Regions from separate parts of the Aerococcus sp. BD502 genome, predicted to be linked through region 2. Evidence: predicted binding sites of a transcription regulator. Region 2 holds the regulator's gene; each other region holds the start of a gene.
What was found. Region 2 encodes LexA, which represses DNA repair genes until DNA is damaged. Its sites were predicted from a motif close to CNAACANNTGTTNG; they were not measured.

Region 1 (9,757 bases), 130 kb from region 2:
GCTAGGATTTCTTTTGCTAGCGGCGTTTCGATGTGGCGTATTATATAACGATTTAATGGCCGAGCCCCAAATTGAGGTTCATAGGCTTTTTTTGCAATAAAAGTTAGAATTTCGTCATCGTAGACGAGTTCGATTTGTTGCTGGCTTAAGCGTCGATTCAATAATTTTAAGGCTTTATCACAAATCCCAGCCATATCCTGGCGTGTTAGCGGCTGGAAGAGAATGGTATTATCAATTCGATTTAAAAATTCGGGCCGGAAGTAAGCTTGTAATTCTTTCTCAACGGCCTGGCGTGTCTTTTCACCTAAGGCTTTTGTTTCTTCATTGAGAGCTTCCAATAAAATGGCCGAACCGATATTACTGGTCATAATGATTAAAGTATTTTTAAAATCAATGGTCCGACCTTGACCATCTGTCAGACGCCCATCGTCTAAAATTTGCAGCAAAAGATTGAAAACATCAGGATGAGCCTTCTCAATTTCGTCAAGCAAAATGACACTGTAAGGCTGCCGCCGGACGGCTTCGGTTAATTGGCCACCCTCTTCATAGCCAATATAACCTGGAGAAGCCCCTACCAGCCGCGAAACATTAGCTTTTTCCATATATTCACTCATATCAATACGAATGATATTGTGCTCACTGTCAAACAACTGTTCAGCCAAGGCTTTCGCCAATTCTGTTTTCCCTACGCCAGTAGGACCCAGGAATAAGAAAGAACCTAAAGGACGATTAGGATTTTGAATGCCGGCTCTGGATCGTAAAACAGCATCAGTCACCGTCTCAACAGCCTCATCTTGGCCTATGACGCGTTCTTCTAAACGGTCAGCGAGGTTGAGTAATTTTTGCCGGTCGCTTTCCGCTAATTTTTGCACGGGAATCCCTGTTTGCCGCGAGATCACTTGCGCAATTTGCTCCTCTGTTACGGCCTCTTGAACAAGGTCTGAGGCTTGATCTTCCTTTTGTTCATAGGCAGCTTCTAAATGCTTTAAATCAGCCTCTAATTGTGGAATAACCCCATGCTGGAGGGTAGCGGCCTGCTCTAAATCATAGTCATTTTGCGCTTTTTCCAGCTTCCGTTTAGCCCGATCCAATTCCTCGCGTTTATCTTGAATATCCTTTAATTCTAATTTTTCGTTTTCCCATTCTAGCATTAGAGCATTCAAAGCCTCACGCACGTCAGCCAATTCCATCTGCAGGTTCGCTAAACGCTCCTTAGATATTGGATCAGTTTCTTCTTTCAGCGCTTTTTCTTCAATTTCTAATTGCAGCAATTCACGACGCTTGCGATCAATTTCAACCGGTACAGAATTCATTTCCACCCGGATTTCAGCACTGGCCTCATCCACCAAATCAATCGCCTTATCCGGTAAATAGCGGTCATTCACATAGCGATCAGACAATTTTGCAGCAGCCACTAAAGCTTGGTCATGAATTTTAACATGGTGATGATTCTCAAAACTTTCTCGGAGCCCACGCAAAATACTAATCGTTTCTTCTACAGTGGGTTCCACCACTAATACACGTTGAAAACGGCGTTCTAAGGCCTTATCTTGCTCCATATATTCACGATATTCGTCAAGTGTCGTAGCCCCAATACAGTGCAGCTCACCCCGAGCTAACATAGGTTTTAGTAAGTTACCGGCATCCATGGCCCCTTCGGATTTACCTGCGCCGACAATATTATGAATTTCATCGATAAAAAGTAAGATACTGCCTTCAGCACGCTTGACCTCATTTAAGACAGCCTTAAAGCGCTCCTCAAATTCACCACGGTATTTGGCCCCAGCAATGAGAGCCCCTAAATCAAGGGAAATGAGTTTTTTATCCTTGAGATTGCTAGGCACATCGCCGCGAACAATGCGCTGGGCCAGTCCTTCAATAATGGCCGTTTTCCCGACTCCTGGTTCCCCCAGTAAAACAGGATTATTCTTCGTCTTACGCGAAAGAATACGAATGACATTACGAATTTCTTCATTACGGCCAATAATAGGATCTAAGCCTCCCTCACGGGCCAGCTGAGTGAGATCGTGGCCATATTTTTCTAAAGCTTCATAGGTTGCTTCTGCTTCTTGGCTAGTCACAGGTTGTCCTCCTCTTAATTCTTGTATTTTGTCGGCCATTTCTTGAGCACTGACCTGCTCTTTTAGCGGGGCGAGCAAGGGTTCATTCTTCGTCTGCACTAAAGCCCACAGGAAGGTATCTACCGCTAAATACTCGTCCCCATTTTCCTTGGCCAAAGTCTCTGCGTGGCGAAAAATTTCTGCCAAAGCAGGCGCCATTTGCTGGCCATGCGTGATCCCATCGCCCTCAATGACAGGCAATTTCTGTAAAGCTTCATCAACTTTTTGCCGCCAGTCTGCGACCGAAACTTGTAAATTTTTAAAAAATCGTTCGGCAAACTCTCCTGGCTGGAGTAAGGCACTCAGCATATGCGGTAAAGCAATCATTTGGTGTTTTTGTTCGATAGCAAGCTGCTGAGCTTCTCCTAAAGTATTTTGCAGTTCATTAGTCATATTTAATAATGCCATAATTTCACATCCTTATGATGTTTTAATTTTCATGTTAAGCCCATTATAGCACTTTGGTCAGTATTGGTCAATATCGGTTAGACCCTAGTTGCCGGCTTTAAACTTGAAACCATTTTTCAATATCCAAGACCTGAACATGGCGAATATCGTCATAGTCAACCGGATACTGATCGATTAGGCAACGTTCCTGATCCAATTGTCCTAACACAAAGCCTTCAATGCTCGGTTTAAGTCGCCCCCAGGAGTCACGACGATTCAACTGAACAGCAACGGGCTTCTCCTTCTGGTAAGCCTTAGCTAGCTTTTGATTAATTTCATCAGGACTCATTTGAAAATAAACTTTAGGGGAGTAATGCTCATGAGCATTATTTTGGCGAATACTCTGCTGTAACTCCTCCATGGCATAGGCCGTGCGCCACTTTAAACCAAAAGGTTGGTCGCGATAGCTATTATAGTCTTTGAATTCTTTTTTTGTACGCTTTACCATGACCTTGATTCTCCATTCCTGCTAAGCCACCGGCATGGCCCCCTACCAATTGAGAACGTTCCACCGCACGTCCGCCTTTTTGCAGGGAACTCGTGCGAATTAAACTCTTAAAGCCATATCGCTGGCGAATTTCATCAACAACAGTATCTAATTTCTGCTGGCGTAGTTGCATTTTAGGCTCGATCAATAAATTCATCTGCATACCGACCATGGGCGTCAATTGGCTAGCAGTAACCCCCAAGTGGCGAACCAGCTGGCCGTCGTAAGTGTCTTGGAATAGTTGCAATAGTACCTGCGTAAGCATTTTTGTTGCTTGCGTAGGCTCAATGCGCGTTTCTATGCATAAGTAGCGCCGGCCTTGCTGATCACGGTAACCTTGACTATAGCCCAAACTTAGGGAAAGCTTTTGCGCGGTCACCTGCTTCCGCCGCAAGCGAGTTGCCACCTGATCAGCCATTTCACGAATAACTAAGCGCAGTTCAGCCGGATCACTATAATCATAGGGAAGCACTTGATGGTGGCCCAGGGAGCGATCGTGTGTTCGATATTTTTGCCCCAAGAAAGAACGATCAATCCCGCGACTGCTAGCGTACATTTGTTCGCCTTTAACGCCAAATTTATCCTTCAGCAAGAAATAATTGGTATGGGCTAAGTCATAAGGGGTATTGATCCCTAAACCCTGCAGCTTTCTAGCCGTCCGGCGGCCTATCCCCCACATGTCCGTTAGCCTAGGGATTTGCCAAAGCGTGTTAGGAATATCCTCATACCGCCACTCTGCTCGCAAATGAGGGGCTTTTTTGGCCGCATTGTCCAAGGCTAATTTAGCTAGTAAGGGATTATCCCCAATGCCAGCAGTAATGTAAATCCCTGTTTTTTCTAAAACTTCGGCTTGAATACGTTGGGCCAATTCATCAGCGGTCCGCGCCTTAAAAAGGCGCAAGGAATCTGTCACATCTAGAAAACTTTCATCGATGCTATAGACCGAATGATTTTCTGTATCCACATAACTTTGGTAAATGCGATTGATTTCCCTGTTTTTTTCCATGTAATAGCGCATGCGGGGCGGCACAATATGCAAGTCCTTGGGGTAAGGGTAAGGTAAGTCCCGCGCCCTTGCAACATTAGGAATATGATAAGCTTTTTTGGCAGCCGGAGAACTTGCCAAGATGAGGCCCGAGCCTCTTTTTTTACCAGGCCCAAAAGGGTAAGACATGACAACTAATTTAGTAGTCAGTGGATTTAAGCCCAAGTCAACTGCTTCCACAGAAGCATAAAATGACTTACAATCCAGGCATAGAATGTCTCGACTAGGTTCTCGTTCATAATCAAAAATAGGATTATTAGGCCACATACCAAAAGCTCCTCTCTTCTTACCATTAATACTAGAACATTTGTTCGGTAAATGCAAGAAGAAATAAACGTGCTGAAGTAAGCACGTTTAGATGAGAAGGCTAACGAATCCCTAAGGCAATGCGTGCATAACGAGATAGGCGTTTCGTGGACCAAGCGGGAACCCATACCAAACGGACATTCGTGGCTTTGATCGCTTCTAAAGGAGCCAAAGCGCGATTCACTTCATCAAGAATAATATCTTGGAGCGGGCAGCCCATCGTGGTTAAGGTCATATTCACCAGTAAATGGCCTTCACGGTCCCAAAAAAGGTCATAAATTAAACCTAAATTGACAATATCAATCCCTAATTCGGGGTCAATAACCGATTCTAGAGTCTCCATCACTTCTTCATATAAGCCTGGCTCATCTTCTTCTAAACGATGGAAACGTGATAAATCGCCAAAAATTTCTGCCATATTTTCCATCATTTCACCCCTTTTTATTCAATATTGTGCTTTTGCTTCTATTAAAATAAAAAGCAGCCCCTAAAAGACTGCTTATTGTATGACTTTTAACGACGTTCTTTAATCCGAGCAGCTTTACCGTGACGTTTGCGCAAGTAGTAAAGTTTAGCGCGACGAACACGACCACGACGCATGACTTCAATTTTAGCAACGCGTGGCGTGTGGAGTGGGAAAGTACGTTCCACACCAACACCGCTAGAGATTTTACGAACAGTATAAGATTCACTTAAACCTTGGCCACGGCGTGAAACAACGACCCCCTCGAAAATCTGGATCCGTTCACGACTGCCTTCAACGACTTTGGCATGAACACGAATGGTATCCCCAGCGCGAAACTCTGGAATATCATCGCGGAATTGTTCAGCCGTAATCTTATCAATTAATTGGCTCATGTTGATAACTCCTCTCATGAAATAACAGTAGTCAATATTCATATCCTAAAAACAGCGGAATATTGAGCTAGGCTCAAAGCCACATGCTCTATCATAGCAAATAAGGCTGTGCCTGTAAAGGCCCTAGCGTGACTATTTCTTCCTTTCCCTTGCATATGTAAGCGTATTTCCGATGTCTAACGCTTTCATTAGCCCTAGCATAGAAAGCATGGTAAAATAAAGAAGATTGATAGAAAGGGAGGCAGCATTATGCCAAAAACAATTATCGCTGGAAATTGGAAAATGAACAAAAACCATCAGGAAGCAGAGGCTTTTTTCACTGCAGCCAAAAAAAAATTCCCTGCCGATCTTCCGGCCACTCTGCTCGTTATTCCACCTGCTCTCTTCCTCTGGAAAGCTTGTGAAGAATTCGCGGATACTGCTATTGCCGTAGGAGCCCAAAATTCTGCGGAAGAAGATAGTGGAGCCTTCACGGGAGAAATCAGCCCGCAAGCCTTAAAAACATTAGGTGTGCAATATGTCCTGGTGGGTCACTCTGAGCGCCGGCAAATCTATAAGGAAACGGATGATAATTGCCAGGCCAAAGTCAAAAAAGCTCTCGATAATCAACTCATCCCCATCCTTTGCGTAGGAGAAACCTTGGAACAGCGTGAAGCTGGCCAAGCGGAAAATTTCATTACGGAACAGATTAAAGCTGCCCTCACCGGCCTTTCTGAGCACGAATTAACCCAAGTGGTGTTAGCTTATGAACCTATCTGGGCGATTGGAACGGGAAAAACAGCTTCCGCAGAAGAAGCCGAAGCCATCTGCCAGGTAGCCCGCGAAGCCATGTATGAATTAGCTGGCAGTGATATTGCTGAGGCCACCAGCATTCTCTACGGCGGCTCTGTTAAGCCCGATAATGCCAAGGAAATTCTTTCCCAAGCTAACATTAACGGGGTTCTCGTCGGGGGAGCAAGTCTTGAAGTCGATAGCTTTAAAGCAATCGCCGAAGCCGTTAAGTAGTTAAAAAGCCCATATAAAAAGTGCAACCGCTAGTGGTGGTTGCACTTTTTTATATGATGCTATTCTGGCCGCACAGGCAAAAGCGCCGCACAAATGAGATAGGCAAGTATGCCAAACATCCCAGCAAAGCCTAGCACGACGAAGATAATTCTTAGCAGATTAGCGTCGATATTTAAGTATTCGCCCAAGCCTCCGCAAACACCGAAGAAAATACGGTTATCACGGGAACGGTATAATTTTTTCTGAGCCATGTTCCTCACCACCTTTACCTTCATTATAAAGTATTAAAGGCGGCAAGAAAAGGAAAGAAAAGCTGTTGGAAAAAATCTGTCTTAAGCCTGAAAGAAGTCCCAAGGGCAGTATTAATGAGTTCTAGGGCAAGTCCTCATCTACTGCTTTTTGAAATTCTTCTAACCACGCTTCTTCTTCGGCGGTCATTGTTTCCCCAACCAGTAAATCAGGACGTCTAAGGAAGGTTCGCCGCAAGGCTTCCTTATCCTTCCATTTTTGAATACGCGCATGGTCACCACTTAAAAGGACTTCCGGAACGGACTGCCCTTCATACTCCCGTGGGCGTGTATATTGAGGGTATTCCAAACGCCGCTCTGAAAAAGATTCACTCTGCAAGGATTCCCTGTTTCCAACTGCCTCATCCAGCAAGCGCACCGTTGCATCAATCACCACCATCGCCCCTAATTCACCACCTGTGAGGATATAATCACCAAGCGATATCTCATCCGTCACATAATGGCGAATTCGCTCATCGTAACCTTCATAATGGCCACAAATAAACACCAAATGCTCTGCTTGAGCTAATGCCACAGCTTTTGCTTGCGAAAAAGTTTCCCCGGCTGGATCCATTAAAATAACCCGAGTTTTAGGATCGGCTGGCTTTATATCTAGGGCTTGTAGGGCCCGATGAATTGGTGGGACTTGTAAGAGCATGCCTGCCCCACCCCCAAAAGGATAATCATCCACATGGCCATGCTTATTCATGGCATGCTGCCTAAAATTATAAGGGGCAATATGGACTAAGCCGCGCTCCTGAGCCTTGCCCACAATGGAATGCTCCATCGGACCGGTAAACATTTCTGGAAAAAGCGTCAGAATATCAATATCCATTATGGCATCAGCCCTTCCAGCAAATAAATCACGACTTGGCCAGCTTCTAAATGAATTTCTTTGACAACATCAGTGACCACGGGGAGTAAAACACGTTCTTTTGTATTTAATTTTTCCATCACCCAAATATCGTGGGCAGGATAATTTTCGATCTCAATAATCGTTCCCAAAAGATTTTTTTCTTCATCATAAACGGATAAGCCAATAATATCATCATAGTAATAGGTATCAGCCGCCAGCTCATCCTCACGTTGGGAGGCCGGGATCCCTAATTCTGCATCCTTAAAGGGTAAGACGGCCTCAAGGGTGTCATAGCCAGCAAAATGCAGAATTTCAAATTGCTTATGCGTTCGGTGGCTGGTGATTTTAACTTCGAGGGGGGAAGCATTTGCCCTTAAAATAAGAAGTTTTTCTCCGGGAGTATAACGTTTTTCCTTAAAATCGGTAATCGAAAGCACCCGAACATCACCTTTCAGGCCTTGAGTATTGACAATAGTTCCCACTTGATAATAGGCTGGCATCTTAACCTCCCTGATAAAAAACTAGGATCAAGCTGATCCTAGTTACTTCTGCAGGTATACTGCATATTATTCTTCATCGTTACGTTTAATGATTAACCGAATGCGACGGCGATTTTCCATACGAACGCTATATAGAATCGTTCGAATAGAATTGGCAACACGGCCATTCCGACCAATCACCCGGCCCACATCATCGGCATGTAGGCCAAGATGGTATTCTAAAAACTCCTCACCATCGACAGTATTAAGCTCAATGTCCTCAGGATGTTCGACCAGAGGCTCTACAATGGTTAACAATAATTTTTCAATATCTGGCATGGAATCATCCTATTCTATTCTTATTTTTTAAGTTTGCTTTCGTGGAATTTTTTCATAATTCCGGCGCGCGAAAGAATATTACGAACGGTATCGGAAGGTTGAGCGCCATTGCCTAGCCATTTCATAATTAATTCTTCGTCTAATTTCACTTCTTCAGGTTCTGTAGTGGGATTATAAGTTCCTACTTGCTCAATAATGCGTCCATCACGTGGAGAGCGAGAGTCTGCTGCGACAATACGGTAAAAGGGATTACGTTTTGCACCCATACGTTTCATTCTTAATTTAACTGCCATTGATTGTTCCTCCTATTAATATCTTGTTTACAGTTTTATACTATAGCATGTTTAAGTAGGCCTGTAAAGGAGTTTTCCTTTACACTTCAATTTTTTACCGGCGCCGTCCTAATTTTTTATTTAAGCGGCGACGCATTTTCTTGGCTTCAAGGATATCGCGCTTATCACGGCCTTTAGCGGCACCACCGCCCCCGCCAAAGCCACCGAAGAGGCGATCTAGCCCAGAGAAATTCCCCTTGGAAACCCCACTCATCATACTCCGCGTCTGATTAAACTGCTTAATCAAGCGATTAACTTCCGCAAGCTGCGTGGCTGAGCCTTTAGCAATTCGCCGCCGCCGACTTTGTGAAATTTCATCCGGGTTTTCCCGTTCATAAGCCGTCATGGATTGAATAATGGCCTTGGTTTTAACTTGTTCTTTCGGATCAATATTAAGCTTACTGGTATCTAGCATTTTATTTAAGCCGGGAATCATTTTGATGATATCCTCCATGGAACCTAATTTATTCATCGAGTCCATTTGCTTAAGGAAGTCATTGAAATCAAAAGTATTTTCCCGCATCTTTTCCGCCATCGCCATGGCTTCGGCCTCATCAAATTCCTTCTCGGCTTTTTCAATGAGGGTCATCATATCCCCCATCCCAAGAATCCGATTAGCCATCCGATCAGGATAGAAAATTTCCAGATCAGTTAATTTCTCCCCTAAGCCCGCAAATTTAATCGGCTTGTGGGTAATGCTAGCAATGGAGAGCGCCGCCCCACCGCGAGAATCCCCATCCAGCTTAGTAAGAACAACGCCAGTAATGTTAAGAGCTTCGTTAAAAGTCTTAGCAACATTGGCAGCTTCCTGGCCCGTCATGGCATCAACCGTCAAAAGAATTTCATCGACATCGATGGCTTGCTTAATATTTTTAAGCTCATTCATCAGATGCTCATCAATCTGTAGACGGCCGGCCGTATCAATAAAAATTGTATCGTAGCCTTTTTCTTCGGCATAGAGCACGGATTTTTGTGCAATGTCCACCGGATCAGCTTCGGTACCCAGCTCAAAAACCGGCAAGGAAAGCTGTTCCCCAATAGTTTGTAGCTGCTGGATGGCAGCAGGCCGGTAAACGTCTGCCCCGACTAACAGGGGCTTGCGCTTTTCTTCTTTTTCCAGAAAATGGGCTAGCTTACCAGCGGTGGTTGTTTTCCCTGCCCCCTGCAAGCCGACCATCATGATAATATTAGGCGTT
Region 2 (9,757 bases):
TCTGGTGCCCCCATTGAAAAAGATTTTAAAATGGCCAATCTTGAATTTGATGAGAGCGCTAGGCGCTTTGCTAAAAAAATGGCAGCTAAAGGTGTCGACGATGCCTTGCTGGAAGCGGGCGCCCAAAATGGCGATATTGTTCGTATTCTCGATTACGAATTTGAATTCTTTGTTTAAAGGAGGGGTGCCATGCAAATTCAATTTCTTGGAACTAGCGCTGGGCTCCCATCCCGTTTTCGGAATGTCAGTTCTACTGCTCTGAAGTTACTTGAAGAAATGAATGAAATTTGGCTTTTTGATTGTGGAGAGGGAACACAAAGCCAAATTCTTCAAACAACGATTAAGCCAGCTAAAATAAGCAAGATATTTGTTACCCATCTCCACGGGGATCACATCTTTGGCTTACCAGGCTTACTCAGTAGTCGGAGCTTTCAGGGGGGAGAAAATACTGTCTTAGATATTATAGGTCCTGAAGGAATCCGCGAGTTTATAACTTCGGCCTTATCATTAAGTCGCACTCATCTCAGCTATCGTCTTAATTTTACTGAATTGAGTCAATCAGAAGGAATGATCAAGGAAAAACATGGTTATAACATTCACTATCATAAATTAGACCATAATATTACTTCTTATGGTTTTCGCGTTGAAGAGCCGCCCGCCTCAGGGAAATTATTGATGTCTAAGGTGGAAGCTTTAGGGATTACGCCAGGTCCGATTCTCGGTCGCTTAAAAAACAAAGAAACTGTGACCTTAACGGATGGTCGTGTGATTCATGGTAGGGAATTGCTGGGGCCTGATCGACCAGGACGTATTGTAACGATCCTAGGAGATACTAGACCTTGTTTAGGGACTGAGATTTTAGCTAAAAATGCGTCGGTTTTAGTACACGAGGGAACTTATGGTCCCGAAGCTAAAGCTCTTGCCCATAAACATTACCATTCGACGGTAGTTGATGCTTGTCAATTGGCAAAACGTTCACAGGTCGAGCAATTGTATATTAATCATATTTCTCCCCGGTACTTGGGGGAGAAAATCCAGCATCTAATTACTGCAAGTCGTAAAATCTTCCCTAAGAGCTATCTGGTTAAAGACTTCGATAGCTTTGATATCCTGGCTAAGAAATAATAAAGGTGGATTGAATGTTACGTTCTCATTATACTTGGGAGGAGGTCGCTCCTCTACCCAAAGAAGAACAGGAAAAAATAGCAGAAAAGCTTGATATTTCTCCTTTCTTAGTAAAAGTTTTAAAGCAACGTGGTTTAACATCAGCTGAGGAAATGGCGCAGGCCTTGGAGCCACCTCAGCGTCTTCATGAGCCAACACTGCTATTTGATATGAAAAAAGCGCTTAATCGTATATTACACGCCATTGAAAACAATGAAAAAATATTAATTTATGGCGATTATGATGCGGACGGCATTACAAGTGCTTCGATATTAAAAGAAGCTTTTGAGATTCTGGGCGTAGAGGTTCTTGTCTATCTACCCGATCGTCAGGTTGATGGCTATGGCCCCAACCAGGCCGTCTATGAATATTATCTTCGGCAGGGTGTCACCTTAATTATTACTTGTGATAATGGTGTTAAAGGTTTTGAAGCAATTGCCTACGCTCAAAACCAGGGAACAGACGTTATCGTTACCGATCATCATGAATTGAGTGATGAACTGCCAGAAGCTTATGCGATTATTCACCCGAGACATCCTCTAGGCGAGTATCCTTTTGGTGATCTCTCAGGAGCAGGGGTGGCTTTAAAATTAGCTTGGGCTTTATTAGAGGAAATACCCTACCAATTATTCGATTTAGCGGCTATTGGTACGGTGGCTGATTTAGTAACGGTTCAAGATGAAAATCAAACGATTATTGCCTTAGGTCTAGATCAATTGCGACAGACAGATCGTTTGGGTTTATTAGCCCTTTATAAGGAATTGGCTATTACACCAGCGCAAATTGATGAAGAGACCATTAGTTTTCAAATTGCTCCGCGTTTAAATGCTTTGGGACGGATCAGTAACGCTAATACAGGTGTAGATTGTTTGACAACTTTTGATGATCATCTTGCCCATAATACCGTCCTAGAAATGGAAAAAATCAATAATGAACGCAAGCAAATTGTTGAGAAAATTTGCCAGGAAGCTAAAGCACAACTTGACAAAACACCTAGCCTCCATGAACAAAATCTCCTGATTTTAGCCAATCGGAATTGGCATGAAGGGGTTTTAGGTATTGTTGCTAGCCGATTGGCAGAACAGTATAAAAAACCGGCTATTGTACTAACAGAAGCTAGTGATCACAAACATTACAAAGGCTCGGCCCGCTCGATACCTGGTGTTAATATCAATTCCTTGCTTGTTAAGACGAGAGAATATTTGGTGAATTTTGGGGGCCATGAAATGGCAGCTGGTTTAACAGTAGAGAAAACGGCCTTTAATGATTGGCTAAAGGTCATAAATAAAAAAGCAGCCGCCTCTATAGCTGGCTTAACCAAAGAAAAAAGGCTGGCAATTCCCATTGATGCAACAGACATTTCCTTAACTCATATTCATGAGCTGGAACGTCTGGGACCTTTTGGGGTAGGGAATGAAATGCCACTATTTACCATGAAAATTCATGAAGGGGCGCAAATACAAAGGATTGGCAAAGACCAAAATACGTTAAAAATAGTTTCTAATACAAAGCAATATCATTTTCAAGGTATCGGTTTTCGGATGGGAGACTATCAAAAATACTTAACCTCAGGAGCTCCTTTTGAAATTCTTTTTGCGATCAAGAAAAATGTGTGGCAAGGTAAAGAATCAGCCCAAGCCATTATTATGGATATTAAACAAGAGGCACCAGCAGTCTTTGATTTGCGGCAGGTTCGAAATAAAGATACGTTATTTTCCTTAGAGAAGACGTACTATCTTTTCTCTGAGCCAAAATACCTAAAAGCTTATCAAAACTTATTGCCCAAAAATAGTAAGGCGGGCTCGGTCGCTGAATTTATTGAAGCGCCTGAGGAGACCTTGCATAACTTACTCATTTTTGATTGTCCCGTAAGATTAGAGGCTTTGCTAAAAGCAATTCGTGTTAGCCAAGTCCGTAATATTTATCTTTTTGCTTTTTCGCCTTGGCGAGCTTATTTAACAGGTTCACCGACGCGTGAAGAACTGGGCAGAGTTTACCAGTATTTTATGCAAAAGCCCGCTTTGCAATTGAAAAATAAAATGACTGCTTTAGCACGGTATCTAAAACTTGCGCCTCAAAAATTAAAATTAATTCTAGAAATTTTCTTAGAAATGGGACTGATGGAACAGCAGTCAGAGCGGCTCAGGTTACTACCCACTAAAGATAAAGTTAATCTAAAAAATTCAGAGATTTTAAACCACTACCTCAATTTAATCGAAAGTGAAAAACTTTTCTTATATAATGACACGCAGAGAATTGCTGAAATTATTTTTGACCAGGAGGAAAGTCATGAATTTTAAAACTTATATTGAAAATATTCCCGATTATCCTAATGAAGGTGTGACTTTTCGGGATATCACCCCTTTGCTAGCTCATGGTGAAGCTTACCAAGAAGCGATTAATCAACTCGCTGAATTCGCTAAGAAAAAGCAAGCCGATCTCATTGTAGGGCCCGAGGCACGTGGTTTTGTGGTCGGGTGTCCTTTAGCCTATCATCTAGGTTTGGGCTTTATTCCTGCAAGAAAAAAAGGAAAACTACCCCGAAAAACGGTATCTAAAAGTTTTGCCTTGGAATATGGGGAGAGTACTTTACAAATTCATGAGGATGCTATTCAGCCTGGCGAGCGTGTCTTACTGGTTGATGATTTACTGGCGACAGGGGGAACGATAGAAGCAACCAAACAATTAGTTGAACAACTCAACGGGAAAATTGTGGGCGCAGCTTTTATGATTGAATTGACCGCCTTAAAGGGACGGGAGAAAATTTCCGATATCGATGTTTATTCACTCTGCCAGTACAATGACTAAAAATAAAGGCTACTCAAGCTTCTTTAAAACTGAGTAGCCTTTTTTTATTCCAAATGTTCCCGGTATAAACTAACCACCCGACCAATAATATCTACCCGATCTAAAATAATGGGTTTCATTTTTCGATTCTCGGGCTGGAGTCGAATAAAACCATCTTCTTTAAAAAATCTTTTACAGGTGGCTTCGTTATTATCAGTCAAAGCGATGACAATATCACCATTTTCGCAGGTTTCTTGCTCCCTAACGATGACATAATCGCCATGGTAAATTCCAGCATCGATCATGCTTTCTCCCTTAATTTGAAGGGCAAAGAGAATCTCTTCCTTTTTAGTCACTTGTGGGGCAATGGGTAGGTATCCGTCGATATGTTCTACGGCGGTAATCGGTTCACCTGCGGTAACTTTGCCGATAATAGGAATTCCTAAAGAGTAGATGCCTAAGTAACTAAAGCCTTTTTTGGTGATCTCCAAAGCGCGTGGCTTCGTCGGGTCTTTTTCAATATAACCATTTTTCTCTAAGGTTTTTAAATGACTATGAACAGTAGAAGGTGAGGATAGTCCCACAGCCAAGCAAATTTCACGAACAGTTGGGGGATAGCCATTTTCTTCAACACATTGATAGATATATTTTAGGATTTCAGTGTGACGTGAATTCATCAAATCCCTCCCTTCCTATTAGCCTTATTCTAGCATTATTGGCTTGCTTTGAACAAGTGTTTGCCTAGGTTCTTGCCGGATCGACATAAACGGTTTTTTGTTCGAAATAATTGACAAAACCTGGTTTTCCGCCAGAAGGTTTTTTCACATGTCGGACCTGTGTATAATCAACGGGGATGTTTCTGGACTGACTGTATTTAGAAAAACGAGCTGCTAATGCTGCTGCTTCTATAATTTCGGTATCTGTTGGTGTTTCCGTGGCTAAAATAACATGACTTCCAGGAATATTTTTTGTGTGAAACCAATAATGCTTTTTATTCGCTTTTTTAAACGTTAGGTGATCGTTTTGCTTATTGTTTCGTCCCACATAAATCCGATTGCCTTCAGAAGACTTGAAAGTTCTTGGCTGACTCATCGGGGACTTTTGCTTCTTTCGTCGACTTTTTTGCTTTTTGATATAACCTTGTTCTTCTAGTTCTTCTTTAATTTCTGGTAAGTCCTCTTGTTGGGCTAAATCTAATTGCACTTGAAGGCTATCTAAATATTCAAGTTCGTTTTCTAAGACTACTTTTTGTTTCTTCAAGTAGTGCTTTTTGCGCTTTAATTTATTGTAGCGTTCAAACAAATTTTGGGCATTCATAGCGGGAGATATCTTGGGATCTAATGTAATCGTGATGGGTTCGTTATTATAGAAATTGATTAATTTAACCTCACTGCTATTATCGGCAATTTGATACAGGTTAGCGGTTAGAACTTCTCCTTTAATGCGATAATTTTCCATTTTATCTATTTTTTCTTGGTCTTTATGGAAATTATCTTGCTTTTTTTTCAGATGCTTAAGCCGTTGATCTAACGCTCTTTGAATTTCCTTTGCTAATTGATTAGATTTTTGCAGGTTAGCATGTTCTTCTCTGACATGATCCAATAGGGCACCTAGGCTATCGAAATATACTTTTTCTTGCTTAATAGACCGATAATCGATAGGAAAATATGAAATTTGTTTTTCATTATTAACGAGGTTAGGTGAGGGGTCATCCAAGTCGGTTAAAAATTCCTTGAAAACTTGAAGTTTATTGTTAGGAGCTTTTTTTAAGCGATAAGCCAATTCTCTCCCACTCATTGTCCCAAAGCCCAAGAAAGTAGTCACCATATCTTTGGCGTCTGGTTTAATTTCTTGGATATAGTTTTGGTTTTCTTCTCGAAAAGGATCAACTTTATTTTGCTGGGGTGGGAAAAAATATTTACCGCCCGGCAGTAAAGTTCGATAGCTATTTTTGAAGGGGGGGACATGTTTAATGCAATCTAATATTATTCCGTTTTTATCGACAAGTGAAATATTGCTGTGTTTCCCCATCAATTCAAGGATAAGACGATAGAGTTGGTCTTCACCAAATTCATCCCGGAGGTATAGTTCAAAGTAAATAATCCGATCATTAGCTACTTGTTCAATTTTAGTAATTTGACTTCCCAGAATATATTTTCTAAGGACCATACAAAAATTATAAGGTTCGGTTGGAATTGAATATTTATTTTGAGTGAGATGAACGCATGGGAAGGAGGCATGGGCAGATAAAGAAAGCTTTTTTTGCTGACGATTTTTTTTAACGGTCATTAATAATTCTAACTCTTGGGGTTGTTGAATTTTTTGAATTCTTCCTCCCAGTAGATTTTGTTTCAATTCTCCTACCATGGCGTGTACAAATAAACCATCGAGTGCCATACAATCCTCCTTTATTTAGCCATTTAAAAAAGTACAGTCAGAAAAACTGATCTGTACTTATTCTAACATGATCGTCAATAGCTTAAGCAAGCTGTTGGAGACGATCAGGACGAAAACCGTAGAAAGGTTCTTCTCCTTCAGCAGTGACAACAGGAAGGGCTTGAAAGCCTAGACTTTTTACAGTGTCTAAAGCTTCTTTAGATTGAGTAACATCGATGGATTCAAAAGAAATATTTTTATCGGTTAAAAATCGTTTGGTAAATTGACATTGCATGCAATTAGGTTTGGTATATACGGTAACCATGCTAATCCCTCTTTCTTTAATATAGACACAATATATAGTATACTATGTGAGATGTCAAGCACTACATATACTTTTATAGCAAAAAATGGAGTTAAAGGTGTAAAGAAAAAATCGCAATTGTGTTATAATAAAATATTGAAGAAGGGGTCGTAATGAATAAAATCAGCAAAAAATTATTGCAAGAATGGCTTCCTCTCCGGAAAAAAACAGCTTATAAGAATTGCTTTGGCCATCTTGTTATCATTGCTGGGAATGAATTTATGGGCGGAGCAGCGATTATGGCCAGCGAAGGAGCTATTCAGTCCGGAGTTGGCTTGCTGACAATAGTCACTCATCGTACTAATTTTGCCAGTATTCACGCCCGTTTGCCAGAAGCAATGGTCATGGATATTGAACAAATAGACGTTTGGACGAACCAATTGCATCAGCGAGCGACAGGGATTGTTTTAGGCCCCGGCTTGGGAAATAATTATCAGCAATTCTCAAAAATTTGGCAAAGCTTAAAATGGTTTTCGCAAGTACGATATTTGGTCCTTGATGCGGATGGCCTCCATCACTATTTGGCTTTGCCTACAAAAGAAAAAAAATTACCTTATCCGCTAATATTGACTCCTCACCCAGGAGAATTTGCTGCTTTTGTTGATCAGCAGCTTGTAAGTTCAGATGAACATGCAATACTGGCTTGGGTCAGGGAGAACCATTTTATTTTGGTGAAAAAAAGTGAGGAAACAAAAGTTTACCTACCTTGTGATGATAATAATATTTGGGTAAATCCCTTTGGTAATCCAGGGATGGCGACGGGAGGTATGGGGGATACACTTGCAGGTATGATTGGTGGCCTTGGAGGTCAATTTCATGATCTTCCTTTAGGAGTTCTCTTTGCGGTTGGTTTGCATAGTTATTGTGCCGATCTGCTCTATAAAGAGCAATATAGTGTCCGGCCAACAAACGTCAGCCAATTATTGCCCAAAGTTATGGGAGAATGGCGAAATAAAAAATTAAAGCAACGAGACCGGCATTCGTAATTTGAGGAGGTGTTATAATGACAAGGCATCATCGTACGCCTAGTGCAGCTATTGTTTTTGTAAGTCGAGAGGGAGAAAGCGGGACAGAAGTCCTTCTTCAACATCGTAATCAAACCCATATGCTTCCTAATATTTGGGATGGCGTGGGTGGACATGTTGAAGCTGGAGAAAGCGTTCGTGAAGCTGCCCAAAGAGAATTAAAAGAGGAAGTAGGCCTCGATATTGCAATTGAGGATTTATCTTTTCTGATGGTGACCCATAATCAAATAAGTCCGACTGAGCGATACTACAATTTTTTCTTTAAAATTGACCGTTTTAATGGAACTCCAGAAATTTTAGAGCCTTATAAGCATGATGCCCTTCAATGGTTCTCTCTAAAAAATTTACCCTCACCTATTATCACGGATCGAAATCTTGCTTTAACACACTGGCAAGAGCCTCTGGGCTTTTTGGAGCTTAATACGGAAAGTGATGTTAAAAAATAGGGGCTAGGATTAGCCCCTACTTGGTGTTAAGATCGTAAGTCAAAAGTGCCTTTTTCAGTCATAATGATATCAATTTTTTGATCATATTGATCTGTTGGAATATCCTCAACTTGTAGTCTAGAATAAAAAGGAAGTAAACTGGTGCCTTTAAATTCTTTGAGGAAGCGATCGTAGAAGCCGCCTCCGTAGCCTAAACGCTCCCCTTTATTGTTACAAGTGACACAAGGCATGATAACCAAATCGATATCAGCTGGGCCTAACTCCTTAGCGGAAGATGCTGGTTCTTCAATATTGTAAGGCCCACTAATGAGTTTATCACCGGGTGCATATTCGTGAATACGCATATCTCCTGGTCCGGCAACGCGGGGAATCCCTGTTATTTTTCCAGCTTCATGGGCTGCTTTAATCACCGGCTTCGTATTGAATTCATAAGGCATCGGCATGAATAAGAAAAGACTTTTTGCTTTTTTAAATTCGGGATGCTCTAATAGCTTATCCACGATGATCTGATTAGCGTCTTGATAGTAGCTTTCAGATAGTTCTTTGCGTTTGGCCAAAACTTTTTTTCTCAGTTGTTTTTTACTTTCCATTTTTAGCCACCTCCGATAAGTTCATTATAGCAAAAGCAGCTTGAACATTGAAATTTCTGCTTAAATATCCTTGAGGAGGATTCATATGATGATTGGCGTTAGAGTATATTGCCGTATTTTTGGTGCATTTAATTTAAAGGATAAACGCTCCGTGATGAAAAGTCTCCTTAAAAAATTAGCACATCGCTATAATATTGCAATTGCTGAAGTAGATCTTCAAGATCATATTCAAAAAGCTTGCTTTGCGATTGCCACTCTTAGTCATAATGAAAATGAAGGTAAAAGTAAGCTAGCAGATCTGTTAAAGAAGGCGGAAACGTATCACCCAATTGAAATTTACCAAACAACCTGGCTCTATAGTGTTGAGGAGAATGATTAATGAAACAGAGGATGTCTTGGGATGAATATTTTGCAGGTCAAAGCCTAATGCTTTCTATGCGCAGCACCTGCCAACGACTCATGGTTGGAGCGGTTATCGTCCGGGAACGACGTATTATAGCAGGGGGCTACAATGGCTCAGTTAGCGGAGAGGTGCATTGTATCGATGAGGGCTGCCTGGTGGAGGAAGGCCATTGTATAAGAACAATTCATGCTGAAATGAATGCCTTATTGCAGTGTGCGAAATTTGGGGTACAGACGGAAGGAGCAGAAATCTATGTGACTCATTTTCCTTGTGTGCATTGTACCAAAGCTTTAATCCAAGCTGGAATCAAAGGTATCCATTACCTGTATAACTATCATAATCATCCTTATGCCATCCATTTATTAAAGGCGTCTGGTGTAGAGACTAATAAAGTTGAACTCCCAAAAGGTTTCTTCACTGAGCATGAGAAACTTTTTGAAAGTAATTTAAAAGATCATCAATAAGCACATTAATTTTGACTAACCATTAATAAAAAATTTTTGAAGTCATTTATCAATTTGTTAGGAGTCTTGTTGCTATGCTATTTGTCTTCATGTCCCTTGTCGGTAATACGAGGCAGTTCATCCATAAGTTAAACGAGC
Region 3 (9,757 bases), 400 kb from region 2:
TACGGATGCGGTCATGACCACTGTTGCTGGGGACCCACAAGCCGTTGGTTATATTTCTTTGGGTTCCTTAAACGATACGGTTAAGGCCGTTAAAGTTGATGGCGTTGAAGCGACAGAAGAAAACATTACCAATGACAGCTACAAATTAGCTCGTCCCTTCAATATTGTTCACAAGGGCGATTTAGAGGGAGCGGTAGCCGACTTCCGTGATTTCATCTTCTCCAAAGAAGGCCAAGACATTGTTGCCAAAGAAGGCTATGTCGCTGTTGACCAAGACGCCAAGCCATTTGAAGGGGACAAGGAAGCTTCCGGGCAAATTCAAATTGCTGGTTCGACTTCGGTTGGGCCTTTGATGGAAAAACTGAAGGAAGCATACGAAGAAGTGAACCCTGAAGTGCAAATTACCATTACCGAAAACGGCTCGGGTGCTGGGGTGCAAGCCGCCATTGATGGCACAGCCGACTTGGGCATGGCCTCCCGCGAACTCAAAGACGATGAAAAAGAATTAACTGGCGAAGCCATTGCCCGGGACGGTATTGCAGTTATTGTTAACAAGGATAATGATAAGGAAGAAATTTCCTTAGACGATCTCAAAGCCATCTTTACCGGTGAAAAAACCTCTTGGGGCGAGCTTGGTGAATAAGCTTCCTCAAAACGGAATAGAAAGTTCTCGGGTCGTTAGTAAAAGGTGAGGGAAACATGACCAATGAGTATTTAGAAAAAGGCATGAAAGGAGTTTTCTTCTTTTGTGCCGCTGTATCAGTGATTGCATTAGGGGCCATTTGCTACTTCATTTTCTCACGGAGCTGGCCTTTCCTACAAGAGTATGGGCTAGGCTCCTTCCTATTCGGTACAAAGTGGGCTGCCACTAATGGAGTTTTCGGGCTCGCACCGATGCTAGTGGGGAGCTTTTATGTCACCTTGCTTGCCCTACTTCTCGGTGCCCCTACAGGAATTTTTACTGCCGTCTTTCTCGTGTTTTACTGTCCAAAACGACTCTATACCTTTCTTAAACCTGCCATCAATTTGATGGCAGGCATTCCTTCGATTATCTACGGTTACTTTGGTTTAGTCGTTTTAGTGCCACTTATTCGCGATTTTGGTCGGCAAACCTTACGGATTCCTACGAGTGGGATGAGTGTGCTAACGGCAAGTTTAGTCTTAGGAATGATGATACTCCCGACGATTGTTACCATGTCAGAGTCAGCTTTAAGGGCAGTGCCAAAACCCTATTATGAAGGAGCTGTTGCCTTGGGAGCGACCCATGATGAAGCCGCTTATCGCATTGTGCTACCCGCTGCCCATTCGGGCGTGTTTTCTTCAATTATTCTCGGCCTAGGCCGGGCAGTTGGGGAGACGATGGCTGTGATTATGGTCGCGGGGAATGCCGCTATTTTCCCAAAAAATCTGCTTAGTGGGACCCGGACATTAACGTCTAACATTATGCTTGAGATGGCTTATGCGGCTGGCAAACACCGCGATGCCTTGATTGCAACGGGAGCAACCTTATTCGTGATCATTCTTGTTTTAAATGCGGTCTTAGTTTTTGTTAAGGGACGAGGTGAGCGGGTATGAGTCGTTCCAAAATTCTCCGTTTCTGTACTTATATCTTTGCCAGCATTAGCTTTGCCTTCTTAGCTTGGCTGGTGCTCTACATTTTATTCTATGGAACACCTTACCTTTCCTGGAAGTTGTTCGAGCTGCCTTATTCGAGTCAAAATGTGTCCATGATGCCTGCCATCATCACGACTGTCGAATTGGTGGCCTTGACCTTACTCATTGCTGTTCCTTTGGGCGTGTTCGCAGGCTTCTACCTGGTTGAATACGCGGGCAAGAATAATCGCTGGGTGAAAATTTTCCGCCTGGCGACATCAACTTTAGCTGGGGTGCCGTCGATTGTTTTTGGCTTATTTGGGATGCTGGCCTTTGTCATTACGGCCCATATGCAATATTCCTTATTGGCAGGTGTTTTGACCTTAACGATTATGATTTTGCCCTTGATTATTCGAAATACTGAAGAAGCTCTAATTGCGGTGGATCCGCGCTTGCGACAGGCAAGTTTTGGCTTAGGAGCTGGAAAATTACGAACGATTTTCCGCGTAATCCTGCCCGTGGCTATGCCCGGTATTCTTTCCGGTATTATTCTAGGGATTGGACGAATTGTCGGGGAGACTGCAGCACTAATGTATACCTTAGGGACAGCCCCCTCAATACCTAAGCACGTACTCAGTCAAGGACGGTCTTTGGCCTTGCACATGTACATTCTATCCACTGAAGGCTTACACCGTAATGAAGCGATGGCCACTGGCGTCATCTTACTGATTGTGATTTTAATCGTCAATGCAGTATCGTCATGGTTAGCCAACAAAATGCGCACAATAGGAGGAAATTAAATGTTAGCCCAAGAAGTTGTCATGGAAGCTGAAGATGTTTCACTATATTATGGAGATTTCCAAGCTCTAGAACATATTGATATGAAAATTTTCAAAAATAAAATTACCGCCCTCATTGGCCCCTCCGGTTCAGGGAAATCGACCTTCTTAAAAACATTAAACCGGATGAATGACTTGGTCGAAGACTGCCGCATCACAGGGAAAATTTACTTCCAAGATCGGGATACCTACGATAATGAGCAAACCGATATCAATAAATTACGCCGGGAAGTGGGCATGGTCTTCCAACAGCCCAATCCTTTCCCCATGAGCATTTATGACAATATTGCTTTTGGACCGCGTACCCATGGCCATCCTAGTAAGGATGAATTAACGGAATTAGTAGAAACCTCGCTTAAAAAAGTAGGTATTTGGGACGAAGTGAAGGATAAATTAAAATCCAATGCGATTGCCCTCTCTGGCGGCCAGCAGCAAAGGGTCTGTATTGCCCGCGCATTAGCGGTGAAACCTGATGTGCTCCTCATGGACGAGCCTACTTCAGCCCTAGACCCTATTTCGACGGCTAAAATTGAAACACTGGTTCGTGAATTAGCTGAAAATTATACGATTGTTATCGTGACCCATAATATGCAGCAAGCGGCTCGCTTATCCGACTACACGGCTTTTTTCTATGCGGATCCTGCAAAAAAGACGGGCAGTTCAGAAGTTATTGAATTTGATCATACGAAAACACTCTTCACCAATCCCCATCTCAATCAGACCAAAGCCTATATCGAAGGGCAATTCGGTTAAAACTTTCGGTCCCCAAACTCCCCACCGCAAAAAACGGTGGGGTTTTTTATTGGCTTTCTTTTAGCAGCTGGAGCAGACTTTGGTATAATGGAACAGAAGTTCGTTAGGAAGCGAGCCGTTGAAAAGCTAGTGGCTGGGCAAGTTCTTAGGCACTTGCTTTGTTAGCACGCTACTTTTAAGTTATGATAAACATCTTAATCGATAGAAAAAATTGAAATTAGAATGGGGAGTGGCAGTATGCTCCGAGAAATCAAAGTGCATGGGGCACGTTCTCATAATTTAAAAAATATTGATGTAACAATTCCAAGAGACGAATTTGTGGTGATTACCGGCCTGTCCGGCTCGGGGAAGAGTTCCTTGGCCTTTGACACCTTGTATGCGGAAGGCCAGCGGCGTTATATGGAAAGCTTGTCCGCTTTCGCCCGGCAGTTTTTAGGCAATACCAAAAAGGCCGATGTGGATAGTATTGAAGGCTTGAGCCCGGCCATTTCTATTGATCAAAAGACGACAAATCGAAACCCACGCTCGACCGTTGGCACGATTACGGAAATTAACGACTATCTCCGCCTGCTCTATGCCCGGGTCGGGACACCGATTTGCCCGAATGATGGCACCAAAATTCAAAGCCAGTCGATTGACCAAATGCTCGACCGCTTGGAAGCCTTGCCGGAGCGGACGAAATGCCAACTTCTTGCTCCGGTCGTTTACGGCAAAAAAGGCCAGCACAAGCGCATGCTCCAAAGCATTCAAAAGCAAGGCTTTGTACGGGTGATCATTGATGGGGAGATGTACGATATTGATGATCTGCCTGAATTAGAAAAAAATAAAAAGCATGATATTAATATTGTCGTGGACCGCTTGGTGATTAAGCCGGGCATTCGGGCACGCATGGCTGATTCCTTGGAGACGGCCCTAAAATTGACGGATGGCTATGCCCTCTGTGATGTTATTGGGGGTGAGGAAATTCTCTTCTCCGAGCATTATGCCTGCCCGCTTTGTGGTTTTACGGTTGGGGAAATTGAACCGCGTTTGTTCTCCTTTAACGCTCCCTTTGGCCGTTGCCCAGAATGTGACGGTTTGGGACGGAAGTTAGAGGTGGACGTGGATCTGGTCGTCCCTGATAAAAATAAAAGTCTCAGAGCAGGGGCCTTGGCACCTTGGGATTCCAATTGGAGCGCTTATTATCCTACTCTGTTGAAGCAGGCAGCTCAGGCCTTCGAGGTACCGATGGATCAGCCTTTCAAAGACTTAACAGCCGACCAACAGCACTTAATACTTTATGGCTCAGAGGGTCAGAAATTTCACTTCCATTATGAGAATGAATTTGGCAAGGTGCAAGATCGCATGCTGGCCTTTGAGGGCGTGATTCCTAATGTGACCCGCCGCTATCAAAAATCAACCAGCAATATGGTGCGGGAACGCATGCGGGAATATATGACCGAATTGCCTTGTGAGGCCTGCCATGGGAAACGTTTGAACCCTCAAGCCTTAGCCGTAAAAATAGCCGGCCATGACATTGCGGAAATGACGCAAAAACCTATCCAAAACACTTTGAAATTTATTGATAACTTAGACTTATCTGAGCAGGATACGGAGATTGCAAAACCCATTCTCGAAGAATTACATGCCCGGCTTGGCTTTTTGGAAGAAGTGGGCTTGGATTACCTGACCCTCGAACGCTCGGCGGGCACCCTTTCCGGCGGTGAAGCCCAGCGGATTCGCTTGGCTACGCAAATTGGTTCGAATTTATCCGGCATTATGTATGTCCTCGATGAGCCTTCGATCGGCTTGCACCAGCGGGACAATGCGCGCTTGTTAAGATCCTTAGAGCGCATGCGTGACTTAGGAAATACCTTGATTGTGGTCGAGCACGATGAGGAAACGATGTGGACAGCTGATCATTTGATTGATATGGGCCCAGGAGCGGGTGACCACGGTGGCGAAATTATTGCCAGTGGCACGCCCAATGAAGTGGCGCAAAATCCTAAATCCTTAACCGGCCAATACTTATCCGGTAAAAAATCGATCTCGATTCCCAAAAAACGACGGACGGCGGAAACCGATTGGTTGCATGTTAAGGGGGCGCGTGAAAACAATCTGAAAAATATTGCTGTTGATATTCCGCTCGGACGCTTGGTCCTGGTGACGGGCGTATCAGGATCGGGCAAGAGCTCCTTGGTGAATGAAATTGTGAAGAAAACACTGGCCCGCGATTTAAATGGGGCCCGGGAACATCCGGGAAAAGTTGCCGAAGTGACGGGTCATGAGCACTTGGATAAAATTATTGATATTGATCAAAGCCCGATTGGCCGCACGCCCCGCAGTAATCCGGCGACGTATACCAGTGTCTTCAATGATATTCGCGAACTTTTTGCCATGACGAATGAGGCCAAATTACGCGGCTATGAAAAAGGCCGCTTCAGCTTCAACGTGAAGGGCGGCCGCTGTGAGGCCTGCAAGGGGGATGGCATTATTAAGGTAGAGATGCACTTCCTGCCGGACGTGTATGTGCCTTGTGAAGTGTGCCACGGGACCCGCTATAATCAAGAAACCTTAGAAGTCACTTATAAGGGCAAAAATATTGCGGAAGTCTTGGATATGCGTATTGAAGAAGCGCTGGACTTCTTCGATGCTGTGCCTAAAATTAAGCGAAAGTTGCAAACTATCGTGGATGTGGGCCTAGGCTACGTGACGCTGGGCCAATCAGCGCCTAGCTTGTCCGGTGGCGAAGCCCAGCGAATGAAATTGGCCTCAGAACTACAACGTGTGGCCACCGGCAATACGATCTATATCCTTGATGAACCGACCACCGGCTTGCATTCGGAAGACATTAAACGCCTGTTAAAAGTATTAAATCGCCTCGTGGAGAGTGGTAATACGGTCGTGGTGATTGAACACAATCTGGATGTCATTAAAACAGCCGACTATATTATTGACCTGGGACCAGAAGGCGGGGATGGCGGTGGTGAAGTGGTTGCTACGGGCACGCCTGAAGAAGTCGCCCAAGTCAAGGGCAGCCACACCGGCCGTTACCTGCGCGCGCTATTAGCAGAGCAATAGGAGGTGGCTTGTGAAGATCATTCATACGGCAGATTGGCATATTGGAAAAATTTTAAATGAACGGTCCTTGCTAGAAGAGCAAGGGCCGATGTTGCATGCTTGGGTCGATGAAGTGAAAAAAATAGCCCCTGATGCCATTATTATGGCGGGCGACCTCTATGATCGCAGCCTGCCAAGCCAGGAGGCAGTGCATTTAGTCCATCAAATTTTAAAACGCTTGGCCTTAGAAGTTGCCTGCCCGACTTTGATGATCAGTGGCAATCATGATAGTGGCCAGCGCTTGGCTTACTTGCAGGAATTACTGGCACATTTTGACTTATATATTGAAGGCCTGCCCAGGCAGCAAGTGAAGCGAGTGACGGTTAAAGAAGCCGATATTTACCTCTTCCCCTATACGGATTATGGGCCCTTAAAGGCCCTCTACCCCGAAGAAGATATCCACTCCTTGCCGGCCGGGGTGGCCGCCCAGCTGGCGACGTGCCGGGAGCTTTGGCGGCCTGAACGTTTAAATTTGGCCGTTTTCCATGGCTATGTGACCCGGCATGATCTCTTAGCTCAGGAAGCAGGGGAGGATTTAGTTTATTCTGAGCAGGCTCGTCCCCTAACGATTGGCACCCAGCCCTATATTCCGAGTGCTTATTTTGCTGATTTTTCTTATGTGGCGCTGGGCCACTTGCACCAATGCCAGCAAGTTGGCCATGCCCCCATGTACTATAGCGGCTCGCCTTTCTCTTATTCCAAGGCCGAAGCCGGCCAAAGGAAAGTCTACTTGGAGGTCGACTTAGAGCACGACGGAGTCACCGTGAAAAAACATCCTTTTCCTGCCAAGCGCACGGTGAAAATCGCACGCGGTAGCTTTAAGGAATTGCTGGCCCAAGGGAGTGACGACTACGTGTATTTGGAATTGACGGACGAAAAGCCTGTGCACGAAGCCATGGCCCGTCTGCTTGTGGCTTATCCTAGGGCTTTGAGTTTAAGCTATGTGCAATTGGCTAGGGAGCGTGAACAGGTGGCCCTGCACTCGAAAGAATGCTTAGCCAAGCTCTCCCAGGAAAGCCTATTCCAGCGCTTCTACCAGGAAATGACGGCGCAAGAACTGACGGCCTACCAAGAAAAATTAGTGCGTCAAGCTTTCCAAGCCGCTCGAGAGGAGGCAAAATAATGCGTCCCCTTCATTTAACCTTGCAGGCTTTTGGACCTTTCAAAGAGGAATGCCACTTAGATTTCTCACCTTTTCAAGAAGCGGGGCTTTTTCTATTAACCGGACCGACGGGAGCGGGGAAAACGAGCTTATTTGATGCCATGGTTTTTGCCTTGTACGGCAAAACAAGTGGCCAAGCCCGCCAGGAAAGTGAAGTGAAGTCACAGTTTGCTTTGGCCATGACGCGCTGCTTTGTGGAATTAACCTTCCAAATCGCAGCCGAAGAATGGACCATTCGCCGTGAACCCAAGCAGTGGGCTGCCAGCCAGGATGGCAGCCGCTTGATTCAGCGGCCCGCCCAGGTGTATTTGACGAATGGCCAGGAAACCTATCAAAAAATTACGGAAGCCAATGCAAAAATTGAAGCCTTGGTCGGCTTGGATGCCCGCCAATTTTGCCAAATTGTGATGCTGCCCCAAGGCGAATTCAAACGCTTATTAGAGGCTTCCAGTAAGGAAAAAGAAGGCATTTTCCGGCAAATCTTCCACACGGAAAATTTAAAGGCCTTCCAAGAGCATCTGCAAGCCAAGCAAAGTAGCTTAAAGAAGGCTTTAGATCAGACTTTCCATCAGTTAAAACATGATGAAGAGCGCCTCGCCGCTTATTTTCCTACCGATGCGCTTGAAAAGGACTTACCCCTTTTAAAACAGGGGGAACGCCATCTCGCTATAAAAAGGGCGGCTGTGGAAAAGCTCAGCCAGCAGGAGAAAGCTTTAACGAAAGACTTGCAAGGCCATGAACAGGCCGAACGCCTCTTGTCCCAGTTGGACCAGGCCAAGCAGGAATGGCAGCAGTACCAACGGCAGGACCATGATACCAAGGATCTGCGCGCGGAGGTAGAAGCCTTTCAGGCCAGTCGGACGGTGCAAAATCAACTCGACCAAGAGGCCACACTCACCCAAAAAATCGCCAAGCAGCAGGCAGCCTTGAAACAGGGGGAATTAGAGCAGGCCCGTTGGCAAAAGGAAGAGGCCCAATTTAAGGCCGCGCTCTCCACTTGGCAGCCGCAAATTGAAGCCTTGCCCAAAAAACGCCAGGAGCAGGAAAACTTAGGGCGGGCTTTAGAACAAGTGGAAAATTACCTTGCTGATCAAAAAAGCTGCCAGACCTGGCAGGACAAAGCCCAGAAAAAAGGGGAAGAGCTTGCCGCCGCTAAAAAGCAAGCTGACCAGTTGAGTCAAAACCTCACCGCCCTAAAGGGAAAATTAGCTCAATTACCCGAAGAGCGGGAGTTACAAGCAAAAATTCAAGCGGCCAAAGAAATTTACCGGGAGCAGCAAGCGGCAGCCCAACGTTTTAATGAGCAGTATGACAACTATCAGGCCTTAAATGAAGATAAAAAGGCCGTAGAAGAGCAGTTAGCGCAGGCTTTAGCAGCTTGGGAGACTTTGGAGGAACGTTACCGTGAAGCTAGTCAGCTCTACCGGAAAAATATGGCCTATCAATTGGCGCTAGACCTCAAGGAGGCAGAGCCTTGCCCGGTCTGTGGCAGTCGAACGCATCCCGCCAAAGCCCAAGCCCAAGAGGAAGAACTGAGCCAGGAAGCCTTGGAAGCTTTAGCCCAGCAAGTTGAAGCGGCCCGGGTAAAATTATTTACGGCCCAGCAGGAAGGGGAAAGCCTGGCCGCAGACCTAGCCCGCCTAGAGGAGATTTTTGCGGTAGAAGAAGCGGCCCCTACTTGGGCAGAGGCGGCCCAATATTACCGGCAGGAAGAAGCTGCTGGGGCCGCCCAAGTTGACCATTGGCAAGAAAAAGCTGCCGCCTGCCAACAGCAAGCCAAGCTTTGGCAGGAAGAAATGGAAAAGCAAGCAAAAAGTTTACAGCAGGTCGAAATTTCCCAAGCTCGTTTAAAAGAAGCCCACCGGCATGATAAAGCCGAAGCCCAGCGCCTAGAAGAAAGCTTGGCAGAAAGAGCCCAATCCTTGGCTCATAGGGATGCCGCGGCTCTCAAAAAGCAACGCGAAGACTTAAAAGTGAGCATTCAAAAGCTAGAGCAAAAAGCTGCCGACTTACAGGCCACAAAACAAAAATTAGGCGAAGAAAAGGCGCGGCTGGAGGAGAACCATAAGCACTTGGAGCGGCAAGTGGAAGAATTAGAGGCAGAAGAAGAAGAGCTAGTTCTCCACGTTCAAGCCGAGCTCAGCCGCCTAAACTTGTCTAAAGCAGACGTACAAGCCCTGAGCGAGAAGGAAAAAACTCTTGAGGAAGCCGCGGGAAAATTGAGGCAATTAGATCAAAATCTTTACGCGGCTAAGCAAAAGCTCTCGGAATTCACCGCTGCCAAATTGGATCAAGCCCTCACGGCAGACCG

Region 1: the regulator LexA is predicted to act here: its motif matches at 4,400-4,413, upstream of WF803_RS00630 (Y-family DNA polymerase).
Region 3: the regulator LexA is predicted to act here: its motif matches at 3,275-3,288, upstream of uvrA (excinuclease ABC subunit UvrA).

What each region holds. Positions count from the first base shown of each region.
Region 1 covers NZ_CP147972.1:110,206-119,962, forward strand. Annotated here, with positions in the region: gene WF803_RS00620 (ATP-dependent Clp protease ATP-binding subunit) at 1-2,528, opposite strand, end outside; gene WF803_RS00625 (hypothetical protein) at 2,626-3,015, opposite strand; gene WF803_RS00630 (Y-family DNA polymerase) at 2,978-4,366, opposite strand; gene WF803_RS00635 (metal-sulfur cluster assembly factor) at 4,467-4,823, opposite strand; gene rplS (50S ribosomal protein L19) at 4,919-5,263, opposite strand; gene tpiA (triose-phosphate isomerase) at 5,513-6,268, shown strand; gene WF803_RS00650 (PspC domain-containing protein) at 6,328-6,519, opposite strand; gene trmD (tRNA (guanosine(37)-N1)-methyltransferase TrmD) at 6,641-7,390, opposite strand; gene rimM (ribosome maturation factor RimM) at 7,390-7,911, opposite strand; gene WF803_RS00665 (KH domain-containing protein) at 7,978-8,229, opposite strand; gene rpsP (30S ribosomal protein S16) at 8,250-8,522, opposite strand; gene ffh (signal recognition particle protein) at 8,617-9,757, opposite strand, start outside.
Region 2 covers NZ_CP147972.1:1,818,512-1,828,268, forward strand. Annotated here, with positions in the region: gene obgE (GTPase ObgE) at 1-177, shown strand, start outside; gene rnz (ribonuclease Z) at 190-1,125, shown strand; gene recJ (single-stranded-DNA-specific exonuclease RecJ) at 1,140-3,464, shown strand; gene WF803_RS08710 (adenine phosphoribosyltransferase) at 3,454-3,972, shown strand; gene lexA (transcriptional repressor LexA) at 4,017-4,628, opposite strand; gene WF803_RS08720 (Rqc2 family fibronectin-binding protein) at 4,693-6,348, opposite strand; gene nrdH (glutaredoxin-like protein NrdH) at 6,431-6,652, opposite strand; gene WF803_RS08730 (NAD(P)H-hydrate dehydratase) at 6,805-7,677, shown strand; gene WF803_RS08735 (NUDIX domain-containing protein) at 7,695-8,162, shown strand; gene WF803_RS08740 (5-formyltetrahydrofolate cyclo-ligase) at 8,189-8,752, opposite strand; gene WF803_RS08745 (DUF503 domain-containing protein) at 8,838-9,131, shown strand; gene WF803_RS08750 (ComE operon protein 2) at 9,131-9,619, shown strand; gene nrdI (class Ib ribonucleoside-diphosphate reductase assembly flavoprotein NrdI) at 9,694-9,757, shown strand, end outside.
Region 3 covers NZ_CP147972.1:372,519-382,275, reverse strand. Annotated here, with positions in the region: gene WF803_RS01860 (substrate-binding domain-containing protein) at 1-643, shown strand, start outside; gene pstC (phosphate ABC transporter permease subunit PstC) at 700-1,575, shown strand; gene pstA (phosphate ABC transporter permease PstA) at 1,572-2,393, shown strand; gene pstB (phosphate ABC transporter ATP-binding protein PstB) at 2,394-3,185, shown strand; gene uvrA (excinuclease ABC subunit UvrA) at 3,423-6,245, shown strand; gene WF803_RS01835 (exonuclease SbcCD subunit D) at 6,256-7,407, shown strand; gene WF803_RS01830 (AAA family ATPase) at 7,407-9,757, shown strand, end outside.